DNA from 4 places in the Sporosarcina sp. 6E9 genome. Region 3 is predicted to be linked to each of the others. Evidence: riboswitches for the same ligand, from Rfam matches in the RefSeq annotation. Region 3 holds a riboswitch; each other region holds the start of a gene.
What was found. Region 3 has a riboswitch for S-adenosylmethionine ahead of J4G36_RS03750 (hypothetical protein). Riboswitches for the same ligand answer to the same signal wherever they lie in the genome.

Region 1 (3,302 bases), on a different contig from region 3:
TCTCGAATCTCTTTAATGACATCGGCAACAATCGTTCCTTCACGGTCGATTTTATTCAGAAAGAAAAAGGTTGGCACTTTGTGTTTTTTCAGCAATTGCCACACCGTTTCAGTATGCCCTTCGACACCGTCTGCCGCGCTAATGATAACGACCGCGTAATCCATCACTTGTATCGCGCGTTCCATTTCCGGCGAAAAGTCTACGTGACCCGGTGTATCGATGATTGTGTAAGTCGAGTTGTTGTATGTAAATTGAGCTTGATCGGCAAATACGGTTATGCCGCGGTCCCGCTCGATATTATGGCTGTCGAGAAAAGCGTCTTTGTGATCTACGCGGCCCCTCTGCCCAATGCTGTTTGTATGATAAAGTAGCTGCTCGGAAAATGTTGTTTTCCCGGCATCTACATGCGCTAGAATTCCGATTGTTTTGTACATCATAACCACCCCTTTGTTACATGCTCTTGCCTTTAGTATATCATCGCTGTGATAAGAATAATTATGAATACACAAAAACCGAGCAATTCCGCTCGGTTTTCATATCCATTTATTTCACTATGCAAACGCTTTTTGATGTTCAATCACTTTAAATGCCTGATTCAAATCCGCGATTAAATCAGAAGCGTGCTCGATGCCGACGGACACGCGGAGCAGGCTATTTGATAAGCCGTACGATAAGCGAATATCTTCAGGAATATCCCCATGTGTTTGTGTCTTCGGATAGGTGATAAAACTTTCAACACCACCTAAACTTTCTGCAAATGTGAAGAGCTTTAACGCTTTCAGAAATGGTGAAACTAGTGCTTCTTTGGCGATTGTAAAACTCAACATACCGCCCCGCCCTGGATAAAAGACGTCGTCCACGAGTGGATGGCCTTGTAAAAAGGGCACGATTTCTTTCGCATTTAGCTCATGTTTATCCATTCGAAGGGCTAGTGTTTTCATCCCCCTGATTAAATTCCAACAATCGAGTGGTCCCAACACCGCTCCGATTGAGTTCTGCAGAAATGCGAGTTCCTCGTTAATTTTCTCACCTTTGGAAACGACCAGCCCTGCTAGAACATCATTATGTCCTGCTAAATATTTCGTCGCACTATGAATAACGATGTCTGCGCCTTCTTCCAAAGGCCTTTGAATATACGGCGTGTACAGCGTGTTATCAACGATACAAAGAAGTTCATGGTTTTTCGTTATAGCGGAAACTTGCTCAATGTCCGTCTCTTTCATTAATGGATTTGTCGGTGTTTCAATGAAAATTGCTTTCGTGCTTTCCTGAATTAACCCTTTTAATTCATCGGTAGATTCGCCGTCCCAATAACTGAACGTCAACCCATACTTCGCTTCTAAAATTTCAAACAAACGGTACGAACCGCCGTAAATATCACGTGAAGCGATGATGTGATTATCTTTTTGAAATAACGAAAAGACGAGTTGAATGGCGCTCATTCCTGAACTGGTAGCGAAAGCCCGCTCTCCTTTTTCCAGTAATGCCACTGACTTTTCCAACACAGCACGCGTTGGATTGCCTGTTCGCGTGTAATCGTATCCCGATAATAAGCCGATCTCTTCATGACGAAAGGCTGTTGAAAAATAAACTGGCGTGCTCACCGCCCTAAAATGTTCATCACGCTCATTGCCTATTTGCACGAATTCTGTTTCTCGATGATAAGTCAATTGACTTTCTCCTTTTGGAATGATGCCTATACTAAACATCTTCCACTTAGTATTTTGTCTTATTTAAAAATAGAAATAGCCCTCTTCTTGGAAATGAGAAGAGGGCAATAATATACAGGTCCTCCTCTTATCTTCCAGATTATAAAATCTGTAGGATGTAGCACCATCACAAACAATGTTTGCAGGTTGCCGGGCATCACAGGGCCTATTCCCTCCGCCACTCTCGATAAGAGACTAACTATTCAATTGAGTTTTCAAAATTTTGCATTTGTTATTAACGAGTATCATAAAAAAGAACTTAGGTCATGTCAAGCCCATTTTTCAAATTATCTTATTTTATCGAACAGTAGGATATGGCAATCATTTCTCTTTAAGCTCTGCTTTGAATAAATAACTTAGGTCTCTACTTTTAATATCTTCCAAATCGCCATCGGTTCCTTTTAATATGTCGCTGGAACCAGTGTACCAATACGCCAAATAGACGGGTTTATCGGTTTTGACAGGGATCTTTCCTTCAAATGTTTTAGCGCTCGATGATCCCCCTTGAAGTGTTTTCATTTCTTGTGTCGTCACGCCACTTGGGTGTCCAAAAAGAATCTTTCCTTTTTCACTGTCTGTAATGACAGCGAAACTCACCGCGCGATCTTTAGTGTCTAAATTGACTGGATTAGGTGGGGGATGGTTTTGAATAAACTTGCCGTTTTCATATTGCTCAATTGTAAAATAGAGTTCATAGCCTTCCGGAATTTGACCGACGATTTCAAAATGCTCAGCCCATTCACCACCTGAATTCTTTATGAGAATCGATTCTTCCTCTGTTAATATTCGGTCTGAGATCATCAAATCGTTTGAGCAAGCTGATAGCGCTAAAATTAGTAGTAGTGCAGAAAGTAATAGAAGTCTTTTCATTTAGTCCCTCATTTCGTTCAAATTAGGAAAAACTTTTGTTCATTCCAATGTCACGTCTAAAAACACATAACCATCACGTTCATGTTGACCTGAAAAAACGATTGGCACTCGTTCGCTAAATATCGGGCCATCCACAACGACGGTATGAAATTCACCAGCTTCCCCGCATGAATCAATGCCTTGTGCCTCTAGTTCATCTATTAATTCTTTTGTGAATTTCCTTCCGATAAATTCGCTCGGCATCATAGTTGTATTCACTACGACAATGTATGCCTCAAAACCTGCTTCTACGAAATCTTTGACGACTTTTTTTCGCGGCTCCATCCATAGTGGATGAACTGCTTCCATACCGACTTTCGCGCAAGTTTCCCGAATCCATGTTAAATGGTCTTCTAAATCGATGTCACCGAATACACCGTGATGAATTCCAGCATCTTTACACTCTTTCATCGCATCTAAAAACTGTTCAGCGTATCCGTTCCAATCCGCCCCGCGAGTCATAAGCGGAACGCCTAAACGCTCTGCTTGCGCTTTGATTATTGCTATTGGAAGTGCATGCGATTTCAATCGTTCCTGGTCTTCTTCAAACATCGTCCATACTCTTTTTGGAATGGCTCCGGATTGTAATGCCCGGTAATAAGCCATTGCGGAATCCTTGCCGCCGCTCCATGATGCTACAAACGGTAATCCTATCATTCTTTTTACCCCTTTTTAGATTATTAT
Region 2 (3,302 bases), 620 kb from region 3:
AAATAAGGAGGTAGATAGTTATGGAAAGAAGTAACTTATTAAGTCAAATCGAACAACTGGAAAGAGAAATCTATGAGAAGAAAAAACAACTTTCAAACTTGAGACAGTCAGTCCCTGAACAACAAGTCAGGAACTATGAGTTTGAATTAACCGGTAACAAGAAAGTCTCTTTATTCGATTTATTTGGCGATAAAAATGAGTTGTTTGTCGTTCATAATATGGGGAAGAGTTGCTCGTATTGTACAATGTGGGCTGATGGTTTTAATGGGATTTATCATCATTTGATTGACCAAGCAAGTTTTGTTGTGGCGTCTCCAGATGCACCAGAAGTACAAGAGAATTTTGCAGCGGAGCGAAAATGGCGATTTCCCATGATTTCAGTAAAAGAAAGTTTATTCACTAAGGAACTAGGTTTCCAAAAGGGAAAAAGTATGTTGCCAGGCGTTTCGACATTTCGTAAAGATGATCAAGGTCTTATTTATCTTCATGCACAAGCACCGTTTGGACCCGGGGATGATTATTGTGTTACTTGGTCATTATTCGATCTTCTCCCTTCAGGCGCAAAAGATGTAGAAGTGAAGAATAAAATACTCACCGATTCCGACTTCCAGTTGACAAATAATATTGCAATTGGCGTCACTAATTATGAAGATGCAATTCAATTTTATAAAACGATTTTTGGGATGAAAGTTGAAAAAACCATTGAAAATGAAACAATGCTTTCAATGAGCGGTGTTAATTTCTTCATCGAAAAGGGCGATAGTAATAATGTGTTCTTCGAATTTGCTGTCGGTAATATTGATTCAGCAAAATGTGTTCTACTAGAGAACGGATGCAAAATTACTATGGAATACAATGAAAAAAGTTTAATGATTACCGATCCATTTGGGATGAGGTTTCATTTATTTGAATCATAATCTAAACCTATAAAAAGAAAAGGGGTAATCTTATGAGTTTAAGACCTTGTCCGTCATGCGGAAACAACGTGTCCAAACAAGCAGAATTCTGTCCGAATTGTGGACATACATTTGTAAGTAAAGAAAAGAGTAACGGAATTACATTTTGGGGTATAGTAGGTGCGGTCGTTGTAGCAATCCTCATTATCTCATTTTGTTAAAGGATGCTGAATAAAATCTATCATTTATTCAAAACAAGCAAACTTTTACGATTGAGTTTTTCTGCTGGATTTGGAGCATTTTCACTTTACACATTGAATAAATTTTACTTGAGGGATTTACTAAATTGGTCATTTGGAAAGTATTATTTAAATGACGTACTTGCAGGCCTACTTATTGTGGGGATTGTTAATATACTTTCGATTTATGGAAATCAAAGAAGACTTTTGCTAATTAAATTGCCGCGAATACTCGTATTCACTTTACTTTGCGGCATGTTTTGGGAGTATGTAACTCCAGTTTATTTACATTATAGTGTCTCGGATCCTTTCGATGTTGCGGCGTATATGTTTGGCGGACTTTGTTATTGGATTATAATTCGCATGAACCCAGTAAATAGACCGAACAGTTATAACTAACACTAACTTCTTGTTAATCCAAAGAGTTTAGTGTTTTTTATCTATAACTGTTGACTTAATCCCTAGTTATCATATAGGATTAATTATGAAAACAGAATATATATTCTTATCAAGAGTGGTGGAGGGATAGGCCCTATGAAACCCGGCAACCGTTTGCAAATTGCAATCAGGTGCTAAATCCAACGGAGCATTCTGTTCCGAAAGATGAGATGAAGGTTGCGACCTGCAAAAACTTCTTCTTATCGAAGAGGTTTTTTATTATTTCAAAAGGAGCTGGATGAAATGAAGTATGGATTTTGGTTACCTATTTTCGGAGGATGGTTACGGAATGTAGAGAATGAAGAAATGCCGCCAACATTCGAATATGCGAAAAAAGTAATTCAAGCTGGTGAAAGACTAGGTTTTGATACGACATTAATAGCTGAGCTATATTTAAATGATATTAAAGGTCCAGAAAGTGATAGTTTGGAAGCTTGGTCAACGGCTGCTGCACTTGCGGCTGTGACTGATAAAATAGAAATTATGGCAGCTGTGAGGCCAGCGTTTCACAACCCGGCTGTGACAGCGAAAATGACTGCAAATATCGATCATATAAGTAATGGTCGTTTTACATTAAACGTCGTTTCGGCTTGGTGGTAAGAAGAAGCAAAACAATACGGTGGTAATTTTACGGAGCACGACGAACGTTATGAACGAACATCGGAATTTTTAGATGTTTTAAAAGGACTCTGGACTGAAGAAGTCTTTAATTATGAAGGAAAATATTACACGATTGAAAATGCACGCATGCACCCTAAACCTGTTCAACGTCCGAATCCAATTTTGTATGCGGGCGGGGAAAGTAAACGGGGTAAGGAAACGATTGTTGAATCGTGCGATGCGCATGTTATGCACGGCGGAACAGTTGAAGAAGTCCAAGCAAAAGTAGATGATATGAAAAAGTTACGTTCAGATGCAGTGAAAGAGCCGTTTAGTTCGTTTGGATTGGCCGCTTATGTTGTATGCCGTGATACAGAAGAGGAAGTTCAAGAGGAACTCGCTAAAATCACATCTATAAAAGAAACTAGTGGCTATGCAGGTTATAAAGATTTCACAGGAAACTCCGAACTCGAACAGCAAGTAAAGTTGTATGATTACTCTGTATCGAACCGGGGTCTAAGACCAAATTTAATCGGTACGCCTGAACAAATTGCCGGGAGAATCCTAGAATTTGAGAAAGTAGGCGTTGATTTACTGCTCATTTACTGCTCTTGCAATTTTCTCCTCAACTTGAAGAAATGGAACGTTTTTCGAGAGATGTTATGCCTATAGTGGAAAGAAAAAGACAATTGGTCACAAAATAAAGGGGGTTATTTAAATGAGTAAAATATATATCATTCACGAGAATAGTGAATGGACGACGCATTTAACAAAACGGCTTGAGGAACTTGATGTGCCATACGAAGAATGGCATCTTGATCAGGGCATTGTCAATTTGACGGAAGAACCTCCTGAGGGGATTTTTTATAACCGGATGAGCGCATCATCACATACGCGTGGGCATCGATTTGCACCAGAACTTGCTTCTGCGACATTAGCTTGGCTGGAACATCATAACCGGGTAATCTTTAATGGGAGCAATGCATTGCGACTTGAGTTAAGTAAAGTCCTTCAATACACAGCGCTCAACGCGGCTGGGATTCAGACACCAAAAACGATTGCGACAGTTGGGAAGGAGAATATTTTCCAAGCTGCTGTGGAACTTGGAGAAGGGTCCTTTATAACAAAG
Region 3 (3,302 bases):
AACGGAAGCCCTTTCAACCCAATAGATTCTAAGGTTTCGGCTCCTTTGATTGCAACAATCGGACCTAAATTACTCCAATTGAAGAAGGCGATCATTTGTGCCGCTACGAATGCAATAACGATATACATACCCATTCCAGACATTGCTTTTGCCAAATGATTCGCCATGTCTTTTGAATCGTTAATGACCTTCACGACTTTCCCAAAAATAATTGACGGTACTAGAAATAAAATCATCATTAATGGCACTAGGCTGTCCATTAAGGGAGAAACAGTTAAGGAGCCAGTCTCTGGATGCCTAAACAACCCATTTTCGGGAATTGATAGACTGAGGATTACAACAGCCATTACCGCTACTGAAACTCCAGCCCAAAGTAGCCCCTTCTTTTCTGCTGTTGTCACTTCATCCAACGTCTCGATTTCACCTTCATATTTTCCAAGACGTGGTTCAACGATTTTAGTTGTGATAAAAACAGCTGTCGGAACTAAAAACAATGTCGAAACGACTAGGAAATAATAGTTCATCGCTGGATTTGCGATGTACTCTGGATCAATCATCTGAGCACCAGTCTGCGTGAAGCCCGAAACTAACGGATCCAAAACACTTAATATCAGATTTGCACTAAATCCACCGGCAACTGATGCATACGCGGCTGCCAAGCCTGCAATGGGATGTCGGCCCAATGCAATAAATATCATTGCAACGATTGGAGGCAACACAACCATTGCAGCATCTGCAGCTGCGTTTCCAACGATAGCTACCAACACAATTGTTGGTAGAATTAATTTCTTAGGCGCGTTTAATATGGTTGTTTTCATTACGGCCCCAATAAGTCCCGTTGACTCTGCCAGTCCAACACCTAGCATTACTACCAGAACCAAGCCTAGCGGAGGAAAACTAGTGAAATTCGCTACGAGATTCGTTAATATCTTGATGATTCCTTCGCCATTAAGCAAATTAACAACGATAATTTCTTCACCGTTACCCGGGTTTATCGCTGTTACACCAAGTAAGGAAAAAATAGTAGAACAGATTAAAATTAGGCCTGCAATATACACAAATAACATAACTGGATCGGGTAATTTGTTTCCATATTTCTCAATAAGGTCTAGAAACTTATTAAAAAAACCGTTCTTTTTATCATTTTTTCCACTACTAACTTTTTGCGAATTCAATTTTATCCCCCTTTATTGTCATCCTTTTTCAATATACGTTTAAAATAGATTACTATAGTTTTCCAATTTGTCAAACCATTTTAAATGATGCATCAATAAACTTCTATCTCTTGAAAAACAATCAATCTCGCGCATATTCAGTATCATCAGTGCACAATTCATGGTCCATTAATCCTATATCCTCAGTTGGTAAGTTCATCCAATAACACGTCAAGATTTGCATAACTCGTCACTATCACTACATCTCCATGTTTTTTCTGTCACCATATTTTGATTCAAGTTAAATAACGAGACTTTTCACTCATATCCGATTATTCTATGAAAACCTCTTGACTCTTTCGAAAAAGGTAGATAGAATCCAATCTAACGTTCGAACAGACAAATCTAGCTATTCGATCGGCGATTAAAAATTGAATAAGTAAGCTTCTTATCAAGAGAGGTGGAGGGACTGACCCTTTGAAACCTCAGCAACCAGCAATTTTCAAGTGTATGGTGCTAAGTTCAGTAGAATACATTCGTATTCTTCGAGATGAGACGGCTGAAATTACAGCTAATTTTTGTATTTCGCCCTCTTCTCATCTTGAGAAGGGGGTTTTTTATTTATTCGTATAGGAGGTGTTATTTGATGACCGTGGATGTTCATTTGCCGGATCTTTCATTCGTCCGGAAGGTTGAAGCGACTTTTCACATCAACCGGGGTGTATACAATACAATCGACGCATGGTTTTATGATCACGAAATCGTACATATCACAGAAAGAAGAATGAATATCCTTAAGTTTTTGCAATACACAACAGCGAATCTGTCGGAAGAACAATCGACAAAGCGACTCCACTTCCCTGCTGGATTAACGAATATGTTGGAAAGTTATGTGGAACGCCAAGAAATTGGAAACGAATCAGTCTTTGCATAGTTAAAACGCAACAAAAAATTAGGAGGAATTTATAATGACAAAAAAAAGAATTTTATTAAACGCATTTGATATGAACTGTCCGAGTAACCAATCTCCTGGACTCTGGTCCCATCCAGACAGTGAAGCACATCGCTATACGGATATAAACTACTGGATTGAGTTTGCAAAGTTATTGGAAGACGCACAGTTTGACTCCGTTTTCTTAGCAGATGTACTAGGTCCGTATGATGTTTATGAAGGTAAAAGAGACGCTAGTTTAAGGCAAGCAGTGCAATCCCCTATCAATGATCCACTGCTGATTGTTCCAGCAATGGCTGCAGTTACAAAAAAATTGTCATTCGGCATTACCGCGTCCGTCACCCATGAACATCCTTATACATTTGCACGTCGCATGTCGACATTAGATCATTTAACGAAGGGCCGGGTTGGTTGGAATATTGTAACCTCCTATTTGAAAAGCGCAGCATTAAATATGGGCCTTGCGGAACAAATTGCACATGATGAACGATATTCAATCGCTGAAGAATATTTAGATGTTTGTTATAAATTATGGGAACAAAGCTGGGATGAAGATGCCGTCGTTCGTGACACCAAAAGAAAGATGTATGTGGATCCAGACAAAGTGCACGACATTCAACATAAGGGTAAGTATTTCACAGTTCCAGGTGCTCATTTATGCGAACCATCCCCTCAACGAACACCAGTCATTTTTCAAGCTGGATTATCGCCAAGAGGAAGTGCATTTGCTGCAGAACATGCGGAAGGTATTTATGTTTCCATGCCAACAACTGATATTGCACGAAAGTTTGTCGATAAAATACGCGGTCAGGCAGAACAGTTTGGCAGAAAAGGCGAAGACATAAAAGTGTATAGTCTTTTCACTCCGATTGTTGGTCGAACACAAGAAGAGGCGGAAGCCAAGTATGAGGATTACAAACAACATATTAGCATTGAAGGCGCGATGAGCTTATTTAGTGGATGGACGGGAATCGATTTATCTGAATACGACCTAGATGAAGATTTGCAGTATGTTGAAAATGATTCAATGCGTTCACGTGTTGAAATTTTCACGAAAGTGGACCCAAACAAAAAATGGACCATTCGAGAAATTGCTGAATTTGTGGGTATCGGCGGGATTGGCCCGGTAGTTGTCGGGACACCTGAAAAAATCGCAGATGAAATGGAGCGCTGGGTTAACGAAGCTGACGTCGACG
Region 4 (3,302 bases), on a different contig from region 3:
TATTGACATTATTATGCGGGAAGCAGATGACGATATCGGAATGCTCATGGCTTCCGGTAAAGATATTGACTTCAATACGCCACCATTCATTGCAGCCTATAGACGCCTTCCATGGCTTGTTTTATTATTATTTATCGGTCTTGTTTCCGGAAGTATTATTGCAAGATTTGAAGCAACACTTGAAGCAGTTGTCGCACTGGCCTTTTTCATGCCGATGATTGCGGGTATGACAGGAAATACAGGTACTCAGTCTCTCGCGATTGTTGTACGTGGGTTTGTTACTGAGGATTTGAGTCCAAAGAAAACGATGAAACTGATTTTCAGAGAGCTATTTGTCGGTATTATTATTGGCGTAACTTGCGCAATCCTTATTTCAATCATCGCTTACATTTGGCAAGGCAGTATCGTTCTTGGATTAGTTGTCGGGGCTTCCTTACTCGTTACACTCATTATCGGGACACTCTCCGGCACGATTATCCCACTAATTTTACACAAGTTCAAAGTGGATCCAGCAGTTGCATCCGGGCCGCTAATCACAACAATTAATGATATATTATCGCTTCTAATTTACTTTGGCATTGCGACAATGTTTATATCAAAACTGATGTAAGTCATTGCGTGAATAAGTAGACACCCGTAAATAACAAAATCAAATAAGTGAAAATCCGAAAGTACTTCTGATTGATACGGTGGAATAGGCGTTGTCCAAAGTATAGTCCTAAAACGACTAGGGGCAACCCCATTCCACTCGATATCCAAACGGTTTTATTGGACCCGGCAAATAAAACTTGAACGACTAGGCTAATTGAATAAATGAAAAGATAAAAGGCTAATGTCGTCGCACGCAATTGTGCTTTCGGTGTGCCTGTTCCAGAAAAGTAAAGCAGTAATGGCGGTCCGGGCATGCCGATACCGGTTGTCAGTAAACCAGATAAGCCACCGACAAAAAAATCGCGGCGCTTGGTCGTCTTCAAGTGAAAATTCAACATAAGCAAAAATGTTAAGGCTAAAATGACTACGCCAATACCAACTTTCAAATTTCTCGTTTCCGCAAATAAAAAAATCAGAATCCCAATTGGTAATCCTGGTAAACTTCCAATCATAAATCGTTTTAAAATACCCATATCAACATCTGCGCGGATTTTTCTAATAAGCGCTGCGGAAATGACTAATGATAATACGAAATTGATTTGAATGGCTTCTTTAGGTTCGAAAATCAACAATAAGAACGGCGTTGCCATGATAGAAAAGCCGAATCCCGTGCTTGTTTGTAAAATTGACGCAAATAATATGATGACGATAAATAATATAATAGTCATATTAATTCCACCTCGTAATTGTTTCTTATCATACCATTTTGATAGATGAATTACCCTTCCTTTGTAAGCGCTGTCAATCCTGAGTCAATTAATCGGAATAGTTTTACTTCAATCATTTCGTTGACTTATCATTCTTTTCAATCTAAAGTAAGGATTAATTCTTGCGACAATCGAATAGCAAAACATCACTTTCTTATCAAGAGAGATCGAGGGACAGGCCCTATGACATCTCGGCAACAGATTCATGACGAATGAATACTGTGCTAATTCCTGCAAGTGCTTCGGCATTTGGAAGATGAGAACGAGATGGTTTCTTACATAGTAGAAGCCCTCTTTTTTCTTATCATTCTATTGATAAGTGAATCGGGGCTTTTTCGTTTTTCTTAGATGGCTGAGAAGTTGTGAACGCGGAATGAGTGTTTTTTATCAGGAGGTTTTGACATGATTGAATTTAAAAATGTCTCGAAGACGTTTAGTCTTGGAAAACGAGAAGTGCATGCGGTTAAAGATGTTTCGCTATCGGTTAAAAAAGGAGAAATATACGGTATTATCGGATTTAGTGGTGCCGGAAAGAGTACGTTGCTACGTTTAGTGAATATGTTGGAACGTCCAACTTCTGGCTCTGTGTTCATCCAGAATGTTGATGTCAGTTCATTATCCGCGAAGGAATTACGCACGCAACGCCGCAACATCGGGATGATTTTCCAAAACTTTAACTTATTTAATTCAAGAACTGTTGCTGGAAACGTTGCTTATCCTTTAAAGTTGGCCGGCGCTACCAAACAAGAAGTCCAGGAGCGTGTGAAAGAACTATTAGCTTTTGTCGGTCTATCCGATAAGGCGAAAGATTATCCAGATCAACTATCAGGCGGACAAAAACAACGTGTCGGGATTGCTCGGGCGCTTGCCAGTTCTCCGGAAGTTCTCATCTGTGATGAAGCGACATCCGCTTTGGATCCTGATACCACCGCTGATATTTTACGGTTACTCAAAAAGGTAAATAAGGAGTTGGGAATCACCATTCTTCTTATCACACATGAAATGCATGTTATCCAATCCATTTGTGACAAAGTGGCGGTCATGGAGGAAGGCGAAGTAATTGAGTCTGGTGCGGTTTTCGAAACCTTTACGAATCCGCAACACTCAACGACGCAACGCTTTATCCAATCCATTCAACAAGACTTGCCTTCTGAGAAGCTTTTAGACGAATGGCGTTCCAAGGGCGGTACCCAGTTATATCGCGTCATTTTTAAAGGCGAAATTGCAAGCGACCCTGTTCTATCGCAAATCACTCGAAAACACGGCATCGATTTCAACATCGTCTATGGTTCAGTTCGAGAAGTTCAAGAAAGGTTTTTCGGTAATCTTCTGATTTCCTTTGAAGGTGAACCGGCAAAGATCCAAAAAGTATTGCAGACACTTGAAGCGATTGTAGATATCAAGGAGGTCATTAAAGATGAGAGTTGATTGGTCCACGTTTTGGCCACGAATTATAGAAGCGACGGGCGAAACGCTCATCATGGTGCTTGCCACACTTATTTTCGGTTCGATTATCGGAATTTCACTGGGGCTTCTATTATTTGTGACAAGAGAAAATAATATCTTGGAAAACAAAGCAGTTTCACGCGTCTTAAATATTCTTATCAATATCATACGGCCGATTCCGTTTATCATCTTCTTAGTTGCCATTTCACAACTAACGAGATTGGTTGTCGGGACAACCATTGGAACGACCGCAGCGATTTTCCCGATGACGATTGTGGCGAGTTTTGTTGTTGCTCGAGTTGTTGAAAATAACTTAGTTAGTATCGACCCGGGCGTTATAGAAGCTGCGCAAGCAATGGGGGCAAGCCCACTTCGGATTATCTTTACTGTATTAATTCCAGAAGCGCTTGGGCCTTTGATTTTAGGATTAACTTTCGTTTCGGTCAGTCTAATCGACTTTTCTGCGGTTGCTGGAACAGTGGGCGGCGGAGGTCTTGG

Region 1: linked by a shared signal. The riboswitch ahead of J4G36_RS13495 (PLP-dependent transferase) and the one ahead of J4G36_RS03750 (hypothetical protein) in region 3 are both predicted to bind S-adenosylmethionine.
Region 2: linked by a shared signal. The riboswitch ahead of J4G36_RS06910 (LLM class flavin-dependent oxidoreductase) and the one ahead of J4G36_RS03750 (hypothetical protein) in region 3 are both predicted to bind S-adenosylmethionine.
Region 4: linked by a shared signal. The riboswitch ahead of J4G36_RS16010 (methionine ABC transporter ATP-binding protein) and the one ahead of J4G36_RS03750 (hypothetical protein) in region 3 are both predicted to bind S-adenosylmethionine.

The regions. Positions count from the first base shown of each region.
Region 1 covers NZ_JAGEMN010000003.1:97,477-100,778, forward strand. Annotated here, with positions in the region: gene J4G36_RS13490 (GTP-binding protein) at 1-434, opposite strand, end outside; gene J4G36_RS13495 (PLP-dependent transferase) at 552-1,709, opposite strand; SAM riboswitch class I at 1,795-1,903, opposite strand; gene J4G36_RS13500 (hypothetical protein) at 2,031-2,579, opposite strand; gene J4G36_RS13505 (Dph6-related ATP pyrophosphatase) at 2,619-3,275, opposite strand.
Region 2 covers NZ_JAGEMN010000001.1:1,325,140-1,328,441, reverse strand. Annotated here, with positions in the region: gene J4G36_RS06925 (DUF899 family protein) at 21-917, shown strand; gene J4G36_RS06920 (zinc ribbon domain-containing protein) at 950-1,117, shown strand; gene J4G36_RS06915 (hypothetical protein) at 1,121-1,534, shown strand; SAM riboswitch class I at 1,638-1,745, shown strand; partial or broken gene J4G36_RS06910 (LLM class flavin-dependent oxidoreductase) at 1,817-2,877, shown strand; gene J4G36_RS06905 (ATP-grasp domain-containing protein) at 2,892-3,302, shown strand, end outside.
Region 3 covers NZ_JAGEMN010000001.1:708,170-711,471, reverse strand. Annotated here, with positions in the region: gene J4G36_RS03755 (AbgT family transporter) at 1-1,175, opposite strand, end outside; SAM riboswitch class I at 1,600-1,711, shown strand; gene J4G36_RS03750 (hypothetical protein) at 1,801-2,088, shown strand; gene J4G36_RS03745 (LLM class flavin-dependent oxidoreductase) at 2,123-3,302, shown strand, end outside.
Region 4 covers NZ_JAGEMN010000005.1:95,990-99,291, forward strand. Annotated here, with positions in the region: gene mgtE (magnesium transporter) at 1-610, shown strand, start outside; gene J4G36_RS16005 (sulfite exporter TauE/SafE family protein) at 612-1,319, opposite strand; SAM riboswitch class I at 1,510-1,621, shown strand; gene J4G36_RS16010 (methionine ABC transporter ATP-binding protein) at 1,761-2,786, shown strand; gene J4G36_RS16015 (methionine ABC transporter permease) at 2,776-3,302, shown strand, end outside.